2 regions of the Paenibacillus sp. URB8-2 genome follow, and region 2 is predicted to be linked to the other one. Evidence: riboswitches for the same ligand, from Rfam matches in the RefSeq annotation. Region 2 holds a riboswitch; the other holds the start of a gene.

Region 1 (7,939 bases), 1.9 Mb from region 2:
AGCTTCTCTTTCGGGGTGTTGATCCCGCCGCTCATAAACGGGAATTCCAGAATGGAATTGATCTCGTTAAAGGTGAGCCAATACTTCACCTTGTTCTTGTATCGGGTAAAAATCGTTCTCGCATAGCGCGCGTAAAAATCAACCAGCTTGCGGTTGACCCATCCGTCGTATTCTCTTGCCAGGTGCAGCGGCGTCTCATAATGGGAGATGGTGACCAGCGGCTCAATGCCGTATTTATGACACTCGTCAAACAGGTCGTCGTAGAACCGCAGGCCTTGTTCGTTAGGCTCAAGCTCGTCCCCTTTCGGGAAAATCCGGGACCAGGCGATGGACGTCCGGAACACCTTGAAGCCCATTTCCGCGAACAGCTTGATATCCTCTTTATAACGGTGATAGAAATCAATCCCGATCAGCTTCATGTTATCATCGGTAGGGACTTCCGTGGGAGGCGTCTTGACTCCATGCGGCATAACGTCCTGAGTGGACCACCCTTTGCCGTCTTCCTGGTACGCCCCTTCAAGCTGGTTCGCGGCTGCCGCGCCGCCCCATAAAAAGCTTTCCGGAAATTGCAAACTCATGTTTCTTCCCGCCTTTTCAGTTGTGATAATATAGGAATACCGCTCTATTTACGCATCCTAAACCTTGGAACGCGTTCCATGTCAAGTATTTTTCATGCGAAGGAGAATAAGCCTTATGTCCACTCTTGACGAGATTGCCAAGCTGTCGGGCTTTTCCAAAACCACGGTGTCCAGGGTCCTGAACCACTCCCCGCATGTCAGCCCGGAGACCAGGGAGAAGATTCTCGCCATTATGAAAGAGATGGACTATGTGCCCAACCGGAACGCCATTTCTTTATCCAAAGGCCAAACCCAGCAAATCGGCATGATCACCATGGACCTCAGCGAGCTTATCCTGCGCTTTATGAACGGCTTCGTCGAAATCTCCGGCCGGTACGGGTTTCAGACGATTATTTATACCACCGGCGGGGATAGGCAAAAGGAGCTGCAGGCCTTCGAGGATCTCAAAAGAAAAAGAGTCGACGCCCTGCTCATTCTGACCTCCGTGAACGATACGAATGTCATTTCTTCCTACTGCAAATATGGGCCGATTGTGTCGTGGCAGCGCATGGACCATCCTGAAATACCGTCAGTCGCTATGAATCAATATGACGGTTATGCCCTCGCCCTGGAGCATTTGATTGAGCGGGGCTATAGGCGTATCGCCAATGCATTCGGCCGCCCCAGCAGCATCAATACCCGAAGCAGACGGTTTGCCTATGAGCAAATCATGGACAAGTATAGTCTTCCTGTGCATGAGAAATGGTATTACTCCTCTATTTACAGAATCCGTGACGGCGAGCGGGTGGTGCGGTCCCTGATGGGCGGAACGGACCGGCCGGATGCGATTCTGTGCTCCAATGATTTGGCGGCGGCGGGCGTCCTCAGCGAAGCGCGCAGACAGAGACTGGACGTGCCCGGGGATCTGGCCATCGTCGGTTTTGATAATTCGGAGCTGTCGCGGACACTCGGCATCACGACCGTCCGGAATCCGATTGCGGGCCAGGCAGAGAACGCTTTTCTACTGCTGGCTCCTGCGCTGCTCGGGCGAAATCCGCAGCTCCAGCCGCTCTCGTTCAGCCTGGTGAAACGGGAGACTACATAGTTATTTATACCCATTATCTCTGTGCCAACCGGTTAAAAAGGACCATTCCTTTTTTAAAGACTAACAAAACATCATAGCCGGGCCGATACTACTATTGAACTGCTGTAAAGAATTATATAGGTTGTATCGGCTATCATCGTCCCAAACAAAACACACCTATTCTCCTACCTTTCTCTTCCCTCCCGCCTATGCAGCCGCAGCCGTTTTAATATAAATTTGCCGTCTGCTGCGCTGGTCCCAGTTTCAAGCCTTTTGCATTATTCAGCTTTACCCATTGTGACAAAGGCAAACTTGCCGAAAGGCAAGGACGCAAAGCCATAGGGCCTTCTTCGTCTCCACATCCGGAGAACGAGGGTGGCAGCCGTGCTGCCGGAAAAAAAGAATGTCTTCGAAGCTGCGCCCGTTACGGAGCGCGGCAGTCAGGCGTTCCGGGGGAAGAGCTTTTTGAACGATTGCCACCGTTTGAACGATTGCCTCGTTTGTGAAAAGTTGTTCCTCCTCCGCCCAAACCGGGCGCTGGTTTGCTTACCCGAGCAAATCGGCGGCGTTAAGGGGTATATTGAACCGGAGGAGAACTTGCTATGATGACCCAACGCAAAAAAAATGATCGACCCGTCCCCGAATTACGTGGAAAGAACGCAAGAAAGGCTTCACATTCCCGCTTCCTCGCCAAAGGCATCGCCGCGCTCATGGCGCTGGGGATCGCCATCGGCAGCCCGTCCATCCCGGCCGTCAAGGCCTTCGCCGATCAGCAGACGGCCGGCTCCGCGCCTGTTACTGTTGCACAAGACGTTTACGGCAATCCTGCAGCCGCCATGCAGCCGGAGTCCGTCCCCGCTGGAACGCTCTGGACCATCGGCACTCATGACGGAAGCTCCGCCGAATTTTCCGATTTCAAAGCCATGACCGCTTCTTACGCCGTCTATTCGCCGGATGCCGAACCAAGCACAAGCGGCTGGAAGTCGTTCCCGAAAGGCATGAAGGCCAGCGTTAACAAAACGCTCAGCATCGATTACTCGCTGAACACCCTGCCTGCTTACGGCCTGGAATTCGACGTGCACATCCTGAATGCCTATATATCCGTTCCCCAGATGGCGGTCTATTCGAACGGCAGGCTGGCGGGGCTTCTGCAGATTGCCGGTACGGCCGGCAGCGGCGGAGCCTACGCCTACCGCGACCTCTATCGTCTGTATATACCGAACGAGCTGCTGAAGACCGGAGACAACACACTGAAGTTGGAGGTATACGCCGGGGCCTATTCCAGTACTTCGGGGAATGCGTATCTGTGGTACGAGTGGGACGAGCTGTCCCTGACCGCGCTCTCCGCCCCGACCTCCGAGCCGATCCACGGCCGGTATGTTCATCTGGGAACCGCTGTCGCCAATTCATTCGTCATCAATGACGATGTAACCCGGCTCCTGCCCGATTTGACGGAATGGCTCGGCATTGCCTACAGCGGAAATATGATGCGGACAGGCTTCTGGTCTGACACGAGGAAAATGTGGCAGAACGGCATCGTCTCCTACCTCCAGACCATGAAAGATCTGAATCTGCAGCCGGTGGTCGGAATCTTCGGCACGGACTTTATGAATAGCGCCGACATGACCGCCGGCCACATGCCTGACAGCATGAAGACGTATTATCGACAGTTCATGGCCGATTATGGCTCGTATTTCTCTTATCTTGAAATGGACAATGAGCCCGGCGTGTTCAATCATAACCAGTCCTCACTCGTGGAAATGGCCCAGTTCCTGAAGTCGGAACAGCCCAATACTCCTTGGGTCAAGATGGTCGCTCCCGGCTGGGCCTACTGGCCGACCAAGGGAACGCCGTACGGCTGGGAGCGGGACCCCGCGCAGCGACGGCCGATCGAAGCGCTGTCGGACCTGACGAACGGCCACAGCTACGGGCTGTCGGGACTTGCGCAGGGACGAGGCGGCGCCCTGAATGAGAATTTGCTCACCTACAACGGCGGCACGGACGAAGGACTGCCGAAGGAAATGGTCATGACCGAATCGGGAGCGAATGATCTGCACGCCGACCAGAGCAAATTCGGCGCTTCAGCGTATAAATTCGCCGCCGCCTTTGACCGGGAAATGCGCGGAGATATCGGCTACGCGGACCATATTATGCAGCATACCGCTTTCGATTCGTCCTCCCCGAACTACGCGCTGTTTGCCCGTCCGGCCAATTGGAGCACGCACCGGTCGGCCGACACGGCGGCCTGGGCGGCCAATTCGGCGGAGGGCGGCGAGACCCGGCTGCGCACCTTCCGCCGCCTGGCGGCGGCCTATGCGACGCACGGCGCGCCGCTGCCCTACACCTTCCTGAGCGGCGACGAATCGGCCGGCCGCAAGATCTATGTCCGCGCCGTCGATACGCGCGCGCTCGGAACGTCTTTGGTCGGCGCCTCGTCCGACAAGCGGATCATCAGCGTCGTGAACTTCGAGCCGGCCGGCACTCCGGCGCGTCATGTGAGCGTCCGGGTCACGCTGCCGGAGAGCGGCATGTACCGGGTGGAGCAGTACGGGGACGGCAGCACCCTGGGCGCTTCCTATTCGGTGGATGACCGAAGTGTATCGTCCTACCTGGACCTCGACCTGACCGTAGCCGCCGGAGAAGCGGTTCAGCTCTATTTGACGCCGAAGGAAGATCAGTCGCCGGAGAAGCCGGTCATGGCCGGCGCAGCCATGGCGGCATGGAATTCCGCCGCGATTGATTGGAACGAAGCGGCGGACAACCGGGGAACGATCGGTTACCGCCTGTACCGCGACGAAGAGGAAATCGCGGCGCTGCCGTCTTCGGTGACGCAGTTCACCGATACGACGATCGGCTACGACCGCACCTACTCGTATACGGTTCGGGCCGTCGATGATTCCGGCAACGTCTCCGCCCCGAGCGACCCGGTGCAGCTGACCGTGCCGGATATGCCGGTTACCCCTGGCGGTCCGGTGTATGAGGCTGAGAAGGCTCAGCTTGGCGGCATCGCCAAAACGGCGGTAGACTACGCCGCATCCGGCGGCGGCTATGTTCGTGATATGCACGGCAACGGATCGAGCATCAGCATTATCAACATCATGCCGGGCGCCGGCAATTATTCGCTCCGCATCGGTTACGCCACCTCGGCGGACGCCACATTGAATCTGTATGTCAACGGCAAGATGATCAAGAAGCTGGCCTTCGTTTCAACCGGCAAGAACTCGGGCGCCGGCGCCTATAAAAGCATAACGGCCGATGTCACGCTTATCGACGGACCGAACACCATCATGCTGCGCCATGACGGCAGCAACACGGGAGGCGTCAATATCGACTATGCAGAGCTCACTCCCAAGCAGTCATCAACGACGGAGTCCGACTGGCACGATTACGCCTTTAACGATCCGGGCGTCTACTATTCTCCGGGCGTCCAGACCAATGACAACGGAAGCTGGAACGAAACCGAAGCTCCGGCAGAGGTCGCATCCTTCGGCTTCACGGGAACCGGCGTCCGCTGGCTGTCTAACGTGCAGAGCAATTTGGGCAGAGCGGATGTATATATCGATAACGTGCTGCAGGGCACGATTGACCTCACCGCCGCCGATCTCGAAGGCTACAATAAAGTCGTATTTGAGAAAAATAATCTGCCGGACGGCGACCACACCCTGCGGATCGTCACCTCGGAAGGCAAGGTAACCTTTAACCGCTACAGCGTCAACGGTCTGCAGCAGACCCTGCAGCTGGCGAACTAGAAGCTGCACTCACAGCGTGCATGTTACCGGCAAGCAGGCCCGGTCCGATACCTTATGGGCCGGGTTTTTTCATGATTTGCCTTCATCTGCCCACGAGGCAGATAGAAGAATGTGCGAGGATAAGGACAGAAAGGGAAGGGCTTCACGCCCAGAGCTCTCCCAACGTTTCCAGTAAAAGCTTCACCGCTAAGGGATTGCCCAAACCGGGCAATCCCTTTATTATTGTTTCTAAATATTTATTCATTAATGGGATGAATAGACAGAGGTGAGAGGATTGAAAAAATGGTATCAAAAACAGCTTCTGTCGTATTTTCCGATTTTCCTCCTAACGATCACGTTGATTGTCCTGATCGGGATGGTCACCGTTTCGGATATTTCCCGGAGGGAGACGGAGCGGGCAAATGAGATTTTTGCCAGATATATATCGGAGATGATTGTAGGCTCCCTTGATGAGGTGGAGCAAGCTTTCCTGAAAGAATTCACGCTGAATGATGAGATGATGGATTTCCTCGACGGCAGCAAGCCGAACTCGCAGCAGGAAGATATCCAGCTGTATGAAGTCGCCTCTTCGCTCCGTTCCCTTCAAAATGATTATTCTCTCATTCAATCCATCTATCTATACCGGGCCAGCGACGGGCTGGTTATCATGTCGGACGGCAAATCCGAGCTTGACCCGTTCTATGACCGGGACTTTTTGAAACGCCAGCTCTCCGGCCCACTGAACACGGAAGAATGGTCGGAAGCCCGGGCGGTCCCGAGCTCTTACGATGACGGAAATACCCCGGTGATCTCGTTGGTTAAGCCGCTGCCGATACCTTTTGGCAAAGAAGGGATTGCCGTCATCAATGTGAAGGTAGAGGGCTTTGCGAACGATATTCAAATGGGCAAGAACCGGAATATCACCTATCTCGATATCGTGGACCGGGACGGGCAGGTCGTCCTTTCCTCGGAAGAGGCGTTGGAGGGCGAAGAAGAGCAGAGCAAAATCGACTTTCTGGCGCAAAGGCCGATTGAGAACACAGGCTGGACGATCCGCAGCGGCATCAAGTCCGGCCAGTTCTTTCAATGGTTTGAGTTGATTTCCTACACGTGGATTGCGGTCGGGGTAGCGGTTATCGCGCTCAGCACGGTGTATGTGGTGTATATCTCCAAACGGAATTACAAGCCGATCGCCCTGATTCTGAACAAGCTGGAGACGATTCAGCTGAAATCCGCCCTGAACAAAACCGAGGAGGGCGATGTGCGGTTTATCGAGACGGCCTTGGAGGAACTGACCGCCCAGATGAAGGAGTATGAGCGGGAGAGCCAGGACAATCTGCTCACGAAGAAGCGGCAGCTCTTTATCGACCTGATCGAAGGTTCCGTCACCGAGTTCGATGAATTCTGGCAGGAGCCGATCCCCCTGCTTCAGGAGCAGCACCGCAAGCGGTACAAGTGGTTTCTCGTGGCGGACATCGAGACGGATAGCTTGAACCTGGAGCCGGAGGAGCAGGCCTTGGTCCGGCTCGCGCTGCAAAATATGCTGCAGGACTTCTTCAGCAGCGAGGAATGCCCGTCCTGGTGCGAATGGATTTACGGGAACCGGCTGGGCATTGTGGCTCCTGCCGGAAGCAGCCCGTATTCGGAAGCCGAGATCATCGCCCTGACGGATAAATGCCAGGACTGGGTGAAGGGGCAGTTCGATCTCTCCTTCATGTTCGGGGCTGGGGCTGCCTTCGAGACTTGGCAGGAGGCTCCGCGTTCGTATCAGGGGGCCAAAGAGGCGCTGGAGTACCGGTTAACCCGGCGCTATGCCAATGTCATATTCACGGATCGGATTCAGGAAGAAGCCGGCCAAAAATGGATGCAGGTATGGCCCCTGATCATGGAGATCGCGGAAATGTTCCAGATGCGCAATGAAGGCTGGTCCGCCAAGGTGGACCTTATGTTCGAGCAGTTTAAGTCCCAGAAGATGAGCGACCAGAGCATTTATACGATGATCGGATCGCTGCTGAAATCCATTCAAAAGAAGGCGGGAGAGGGCATACTCGTGCTGGACGCTTCCACTTCCCTGCCAAATAGCGGGAATGAGGCGGACTCCCGGCGCTATTTCGACGACCTGCCGGCATTGGCGGATGAGGTCAGGGACATCTTGCATTCGGCCTATGGGGAATATGTAGCGATCTATGAGAACGGCGGGTTTCACTCGACCATGCTGGAGATTCGCGAGTATATCATGGCTCATTTTGACGACCCCGATTTATCCCTCAAGCATTTAAGCGACCGGTTCCAGCTGCAGGGGAAAAATGTGAGCCAGCTCTTCAAGGAAGCCTTCGGCGAAAACTTCGTCGACTTTGTCCTGCAGCTAAGGATCGGCAAGGCGAAGCGCCTGCTGGTGGAATCCGAAATGCCGCAGCAGGAAATCGCGATGCTGGTGGGCTACTCCAATTCGATTACGTTCGGACGGATGTTCAAGCGCGTGGTCGGGATGACGCCGGGCGAGTTCCGCAGACAAAATGCCGGCTAGGCTTCAAATCAGACTAAGCCATTCCCGGATGATTTCTTATTTT
Region 2 (7,939 bases):
GCAGATGCAGATAAGCGTAGAAGTAATAGACCGTCTGCGCCAAAATCCGCACAAAGTTGATCGAGTTGATCGCCCGAAGATGGTACCGGCTCTTGAAGTCCAGATCGGCGAACAGCTCTTTGATGATTTTCTGGCAGTCGTCAAAATTGCCTTTGACCGACAGGTTCAGCACATTGGCATCATCCACCGTCGTCATTTGCAGTTCCTGCACCTTGCTGACCTTGCCCCACGGATGCAGAATGCAGATCTTGATGCCTTCCTTGCCGCGAACGCCCGCGATGGCCGCCGCTCCGGTATCGCCGGAGGTTGCGCCGAGAATATGAATAATTTCGCCCCGCACTCTGGAAATATAAGAGTACAGTTCGCCCATGAACTGCAGAGCGACGTCCTTGAACGCAAAGGTCGGCCCGTGGAACAGCTCCAGCACATACAGCGAATCATTGATTTCTTTAAGCGGCGTCACTTCTGGATGGCGGAAGGAAGCATAGCTCCGCTCGACCATTTCCTTCAGGTCTCCGTCCGGAATTTCGCCGTTTGTATAATAGGAGAAGATCTTCAGGAACAGCTCCTGAAAGCTTAAGGACCGCCACTCTTCCAGCGTCTGTGCAGACACGGCAGGAATCACGTCCGGAATCATCAATCCGCCGTCATCAGCCAGGCCCATCAAGACCGTATCAATAAAACCTTTCGGTTCGACCTTGCCTCTAGTGCTAATATATTGCATTTTTCTACTCAGCCCCCTGAATTTCGCGCTTTCGAATTTACCTTATATATTAACACGTTTATGTGTTAAAGTCCGGTGTATATTGCACGATTTCGCCAGTTTCGCGCATTTTCCGTTTCACCGCCGCTACAGTACCGGTTTCTGTAATTCTTTCCAGACGGTCTTGTTGCTGTATTTCTTCTCTTCGCTGACGTCCTGCCCGAACCAATCCGGCGCTTCGAAGCTCTGAGCCTCCTCCAGGGAATGAAATTCGACCTCGACGACGGACAGCTTCAATTGATCGTAGATATCGATTTCCACCGTTACGCCGTTCCATTCGCCGGTAATTCGCTCCTTGATCAGCGGCACGGCCCGGACGGCCCGAATCATTTGTTCGTACAAGCCCTGCGAGATATCGTATTCGATTTCCTCGCGGCTGATGCCAAGCCCGTTCTTGAAGGTATGTGTGTAATGCACCTCGCCGGAAGCGAGATCTTCGATTTTGCGCACGCGCAGCTCCTGCGGTCCGTCCATTGCCAAATACGTCTGCTCGATGCGCTGCCGGCTGTGAATGTTCAGCTTTCCCTCCTGAACAAGCTGCTGCGGAAACTCCGGAAGCAGGAACTTTCGTTCGATTTCTATTGCCATCTATATTTCTCCCCTTTTCACGTAGTCAGGTTAGTAAATTGTAAAATGGCGCTCAAAGGAAGTCAATCCGGGAACAATTTGCTAAAATAGAAGAATCGGTGCGAGAAATCGTACCAGTCCAACATATACGGAGGCAACTTTTGTGGATTATATTATTCTGGACATTGAATTCAACGGCCGTAAGTTTGCCAGCGAGCATCCGATGGAGGTTATCGAGATCGGCGCCGTGCGGCTGGATGCCTCGCTGCGTCCCGTCGACGAGTTTACTTCGCTGATCAAACCCGTGTATTTCGCTACTCTGAATTCTTTCATTAAGAAAAAAACGGGCATCCCGCAGGAAGAAATCGATATCGCCCCACGTTTTCCCAAAGTGATTTCCGCCTTCCTGCGCTGGCTGGACTTAAGCCCGGACGGCGTGCTGCTGCTGACCTGGGGCGGGGAAGATATGAAGCGCATCATCCAGGATACCCGCATGCATAAGCTGGACGACGCCTACTGGATGAAGGCGCCTTACTACGATCTGCTCAAAGGTCTCCTGCGCGCCCGCGGACTGAAGAACGATGTCAGCGTGGAAAGCGCTATGGAGCTTCTGGGCCTTGAATCCGCCGGCTCCGCTCACCGGGCGCTGGGCGACGCGCGCATGACGGCAGATATTTTCCGCGCACTCTTTAGCGAGCTTGATCTGGATCAGGTGAAATATTACAAAGACACCTTCTCCAACGCCCGGGAGCGCAAGACGGTCAAGATCGCGATCAAAGCGATACTGTCGCAAAAAATCGTCCCCACCTGGGAGCTGATTGTGGAGCATTATTTTGCCGGCAAAGTTCCGCTTGACGACCCGCGCAAGGTCGAGGAACTTCAGCGATTTTTTGATGCGGAGCTTGCAAAGACACCCGCCCGCTCCACTTTTTCTACTCCCCCGTCTCCGCCAAATCCGCAGAGCGAAGGCTGAAGTTTAGCAGTCCAGCCTCTTGGGTACAGCCCTTGCTTCGGCAAGGGTTTTTTTCGCTTCAACAAATGTTTGACATTGACGCTGCGTAAAGGTGTACATTGAACTTGTGAGGAGGTGCCAACACGGAATACACAGTGCAAAAGCTCGCGAAGCTCGCGGGAATCAGCGCGCGCACGCTGCGTTATTACGATGAATTCGGGATTTTGAAACCGGACCGTAAGAGCTCCTCCGGCTACCGCATTTATGGCCGGCCCGAGGTCGATCTGCTGCAGCAGATTTTATTTTACCGCGAGCTCGGTCTAAGTCTGGAGAACATTAAGGCTATCGTAACCTCACCCTCGTTCGACGGGACGAAAGCGCTGAGGACGCATCACGGCAAGCTGCTGGCCAAAAGAGAGCAACTCGACCGGCTGATCTCGAATGTGGAGAAGACGCTGGCCGAAAGGGAAGGAAGGATTTCAATGAGCGACACCGAGAAATTTGAAGGCTTCAAGCAAAAAATGATCGATGACAACGAGCAGACCTATGGCAAGGAAGTGCGCGGGAAATACGGCGATGAAGCCGTCGAGCGGTCCAATAAACAGCTGAAGAACATGACCGAGGAACAATATACAGCCATTCAAAAGATTGAAGAGGAGATGTTCGCTTCGCTCGCAGAAGGCATGAAGACCGGCGATCCCGCCGGCGAACCTGCGCAGCACGCCGCCGATCTTCACCGGCAGTGGCTGACGTTCTACTGGGGCAGCTACTCCCCGGAGGCCCATGCGGGAGTCGCGCAGATGTACGTGGACGACGAACGCTTTACCGCTTACTATGATAAGCGCGGAGCAGGGCTTGCCCTTTTCCTTAGAGACGCCGTACTGGCCTACACGGGGAAATCAAACTAAAGGGTTTATCGAGTTTCGCTAGGCTAAGCCAGGGCAAAATGTTTTTTGCCCTGGCTTTTTAAGCTTCATATTCATATGTATGGTTAGCCAGTCGCGGTTTCGAGCCGCTACACCAGCCCCCTCATTACGGCAGTTTTTTCTTCGGTCAGGCAGGACAAAAAATTTAGATCGAATAAATGGGACTTTTGTTGTATGATGGGTGGGATTGTATAATTATTCCTGGGTAATTAAACCCTGGTAGGTTGGTCTTAAGTCAATCTGTAGAATAAGAAACGGCAAATCCGTACGAAAGTCGGAGACGCAAAGCCACGGGTCTAAGCAAGGTCGCTCCTTGTACGACAGCCGGGTTGCCTATATCTCTTCACGGGTTGGCTTTTTTTTGTTGCCATTATTAAAGTTATGAAAGGGAGATTGTATGTTGGGAAGGTTATTAGGTAGAGTCGCATTCATCGTTATGTTTTTTGTAGTGCAAGTCTTATCTTTCTCAGGGCTCTCGTATGCAGAAAGCCAAACTTCATTAAATGACATTAATCGTCATTGGGCCGAGGAAGAAATAAAAGAATGGATAGGCAATGGATTGATCTCGGGCTACGCCGATCGAACCTTTCAACCTGATAAAGTCATCACCTGAGCAGAATTCATATCGCTGGCGAACAAAGCGTTTGGTTTTTCCCATAAGTCTGACCAGACCTTTAAAGATGTCCCGCAGGGAAAATGGTTCTACAACGATGTATCCAAAGCCAAATTTACCGGCTACATTTCGGGGTTCGGAGACGGCACTTTCAGGCCTGATAAACCGATAACGTGAGAAGAGTCTGCCAAAATCATTTACCAGCTTATGCAGTTGGAAGAGGGGACAGTAACGAGAGATACTGAAGCCTTTCAGGATGAACAGCAAATGTCTGCCTGGAGTAAACCATACATAAAAGCGGTTGCTTCCAAGGGTTATCTGAAGGGATATCTGGATAAAAGCTTCCGTCCTCAGAAACCCATCACAAGAGCTGAAGCTGTAGTGGTGCTAGATCAAGCTGTAGGTCAATTGATACACCAGCCTGGAACTTATGAACCGAAAAATACGGTTGGCGGGAACTTGACGATCAACAGCGGCGGCGTCACCCTAAAGAATGCTGTGATTAAAGGCGACCTCATCCTGGCAGCGGGGATTGGCGAGGGCGAGGTGTTGCTTGATCACGTAACCGTTGAAGGAAGAACCATTGTGAATGGCGGCGGGGAAAACAGCATCGTCATTCAAGACTCGACGATGAACCAGGTGATGGTTCAAAAAGATCTCGGCAGAGTCAGAATTTTTACGAAGGGTGATACCAGCATAAGCAATACTGTCATCAAATCGGGAGCGAAGCTGGAAGAAGAACAAGGAAACGAAGCCTTTAAATCGGTTTCCGTTGAAAGTACGTCAGTAAATGATCTCGTGCAATTTGAGGGGACTTTTGTAAAAGTCGCTGTGAAATCGACGGTAACACTCGAAATTTCCGAACAATCCACCATAGCTTTGCTTGAAACCTATACTGGTTCAGAAGGATCTGCAATCAAGCTGCTGGACAAAGCCGTATTGAAAGAGATCATTCTTCAGGCAGCCGCGAAGATCACAGGAGAAGGAACTATCCTTAAAGCTGAGATTAATGCGGAAGGTGTTAGCTTCGAGCAACTCGTAAAGGAGTATATTCTCTCAGCGACAGTGAAGGTCGTGGTAATTGGCGGTAAGGAAGTAGGGAGCAGTAATCCGGTTCCAACGGTTCCTTCGCCAGGAGCAGGGATTAACTCTCCGGGACCCGTCTCTCCCGCGCCCGCATCTCCGGCACCCGTACCTCCGGTCGTGAACCCTGGAATTCCTGTTTCTCCCGGACAGCCGCCTGTAGAGCAGCCTGCCCCCGAACCGGGTAAGGTACTGGATATTAGAGCTGCTTTTATCGTACAGGACAAGCTATATACCCTCTTTCCAACAATCGATGATTATTCGGCCGTAAAATGGAATGTTGCAAATTCGGTCACACAGGAAACACGTACCAGACCGAATACGCAGAAACGGTACAAGACGTTGGAATCTACAGCATTTCAGGCGGAGCGCTTCCTCCGGCGGCGTATGACGTTACCAATCCGAACTCGTCTCAGCATTATTCGGGGGTTATGTTATCCAGCGTTACGGTTAACGACAGCGTGTATGCTAAAGATTATTATAGCGGCGGCGAAATAATCTCTTATCAAATCAATGACAGCTACGCCGTCCATGATCTTGACGACCAGATGCCGAAACAAGCGGTTCCGCTCGCTGCAGGAGATTCCTTGGCGATGGTTTATGGAGATCAATTTCAGATTTTTGCAACATGGAACGGGAGCGGCTGGGAGCTTGATGCGATTAACGATCAATTAGAGACGCCAACCCATCTAACGGCATCGACGGTATCGAATAAGGCGATCGCTTTGCAATGGAATCCGGTTGCGAATGCGGATCAGTACCACATTTATTACAGCGCAACACCTACAGGCGATTTTGTTTCCTTAAAGGATCAGGACGGTCAACCTGTTACCGTAACAGGAACAACTTATGTTGACAGCACGAATCTTCCGCATACGACAAGATATTATGTGGTTACTGCAGCGAAAGCCGGAATTGGCATGGAATCGGGACCAAGCAACGTTGCTTTTGCCACAACCTATTATAATGCACGCATAGGCTTGGATTTTGAGATAACGGATGTGGTAAGACACCCGTCGGAGCCGATCCTCTATATTACGGATAAATCGAATAAGAAGCTGTATCGCATTAATTACACAACGGGCGAGAAAGACACCATTTCCCTTGCCCTTGCCCCGGAGAGTCTTACGTATGCAGACGGTAAAATCTATGTATCCTTGCTGAAAGCGGAGCATTCTTCCTACACATTTATCGAACAGCAGCAAGGGGCTATTGCGGTAGTGGACGCTGCCACCTTTACGCTTGCGGGTACACACGATATTGCAATTGACCCGTACGATATCGCTGTCGATCGTTCCGGCCATCTCTACGTGGCCTCGGGTTCAGGACAGTGGACCAAGATCAAATCGTACGCTTTAAACACCTTTGCGGAGATAGCGTCCAGTAGTATTAGGCAAGCGAGCTATATCCAGATGCATCCTGTATTGAATAAGCTCTATACGATTACAACGGACACGTCGCCGAGAGACCTAAGTGCCTATAATTTAACGAACGGACAATACGTTGAGCCCTCCTATCCCGGCGGGTATGATTCACCGTATCATGGCGAATACAATATGGCGCCGAACTTTACGATATCTCCGGACGGAGCCTATATCTTTAACGGAGTCGGCAGCGTATTTATGGCAACAAGCAATAAGTACGACGATATGAAATATGTATACGGACTTGGACAAGCGTTCACTGATATCGCCTTTGATCTGCCAAACAACAAGTTTTATACGGCGAAAAACAATGCAGTACAAGTGTATGATTACAACAACTTTACGCAAACCGGCTTCTATCACTTGGACGGTAACGCAAAATACGTGTTTAACTATACTGATCAGTTGTTTGTTATATCTGCTTTGTCAGGAAAGAACATACTAGAAATCGTCGAGAAGGATGCGATTGAAGTGCCCGCTCCTGTCGGGGTATCCGGTGTTCAACTGGATGGCATGTAAATAACGAGTTAAAGTCCATACAGAAGTAAAACGGAGTATGACCCGTAAGAGGTCGCCTGGAATAAGGCAGACTTTTTACGGGTCATTTTTCCACCGGCTTCCTTCAGATTCTGCGTCACGACGGCCCCCTTGCCCTTGGCTAACGGTAGGCGCACCAACCCCCGTTCATGACTCAAACCCTAAAGATGATGCTCATGTTAGGCGTACTGCCAAAAAGACACAGGGAAGCATCCCTGTGCCTTTTTTTCGTGCGACTTTCAACCACGCAGCCGGCATTGCTTTTCCTGCACAAGCCAAGCCGCTTATTCCGTTCTCCCCGCCTCGCCTTCCTTCTCCATTTGCTTGTAGAGCTTGATCTTGTCCCTTACTTTTCCCATATCACAGATTCCGAGGGTTGCCTTATAGCGCACTCTAAAGTGTAATCTGAATTCCGTAAGCAACCTACTCAAATTAATCGGAGGGATCTATGATGACGAATGAACGTTTTGAACGGGGATGGGAGAAGCTGCTGGAAGTGGACGGGGAAGGCGGCGCAAGAGTGGTCGAATCGCTGAAAAATATCGCCCCCGATCTCGCCCGCTATGTTGTCGAGTTCGCCTTCGGCGACATTTATTCCCGTGAAGGACTGAGCCTGAAGGAGCGGCAGTTGATTACAATTTCCTCCCTGCTTACGCAGGGCGGCTGCGAGCCCCAGCTCACCGTGCATCTTAATGCCGCGCTGAACGTCGGCCTCACTCCCGGAGAAATTGTCGAAGGAATCTTGCACTGCATCCCTTACACCGGATTTCCGCGTGTGCTTAACGCGATGCTGACCGCAAAGTCCGTATTTCAAGAACGGGGAGTTCTCGCGGCGGAAAACTGAGTGGTGGAAAAAGAGCCTGTTCCCCGTCCGGCCTATGGCATTGCCTTTAACGTTGCCTTCTGGAAATGGAAGCTTCTCCAGATACCCGTTTCTTGCCAAACGAACCCGTTGTCCAACGTAAGCTGGTCAACGGGTTCGTTCTTTTTTTAAAGGCTGCGGTGCAGCAGGGACAGTACGTTTCGAAGCTCGCTTACCGCAACCTGCCCTGGCGCAGACGCCTTCTTCGCCGC

Evidence for each region. Region 2 has a riboswitch for cyclic di-GMP ahead of PUR_RS26485 (S-layer homology domain-containing protein). Riboswitches for the same ligand answer to the same signal wherever they lie in the genome.
Region 1: linked by a shared signal. The riboswitch ahead of PUR_RS21720 (hypothetical protein) and the one ahead of PUR_RS26485 (S-layer homology domain-containing protein) in region 2 are both predicted to bind cyclic di-GMP.

The regions. Positions count from the first base shown of each region.
Region 1 is NZ_AP023239.1:4,704,137-4,712,075, forward strand. Features, by position in the region: gene PUR_RS21710 (glycoside hydrolase family 1 protein) at 1-578, opposite strand, end outside; gene PUR_RS21715 (LacI family DNA-binding transcriptional regulator) at 694-1,662, shown strand; cyclic di-GMP riboswitch class I at 1,937-2,036, shown strand; gene PUR_RS21720 (hypothetical protein) at 2,017-2,247, shown strand; gene PUR_RS21725 (polysaccharide lyase family protein) at 2,244-5,390, shown strand; gene PUR_RS21730 (helix-turn-helix domain-containing protein) at 5,665-7,896, shown strand.
Region 2 is NZ_AP023239.1:1,023,210-1,031,148, reverse strand. Features, by position in the region: gene thrC (threonine synthase) at 1-724, opposite strand, end outside; gene PUR_RS04890 (CYTH domain-containing protein) at 851-1,351, opposite strand; gene PUR_RS04885 (3'-5' exonuclease) at 1,494-2,303, shown strand; gene PUR_RS04880 (MerR family transcriptional regulator) at 2,438-3,190, shown strand; cyclic di-GMP riboswitch class I at 3,455-3,545, shown strand; gene PUR_RS26485 (S-layer homology domain-containing protein) at 3,606-3,821, shown strand; gene PUR_RS04865 (S-layer homology domain-containing protein) at 4,089-5,402, shown strand; gene PUR_RS04860 (fibronectin type III domain-containing protein) at 5,336-6,847, shown strand; gene PUR_RS04855 (carboxymuconolactone decarboxylase family protein) at 7,317-7,709, shown strand; gene aroD (type I 3-dehydroquinate dehydratase) at 7,856-7,939, opposite strand, start outside.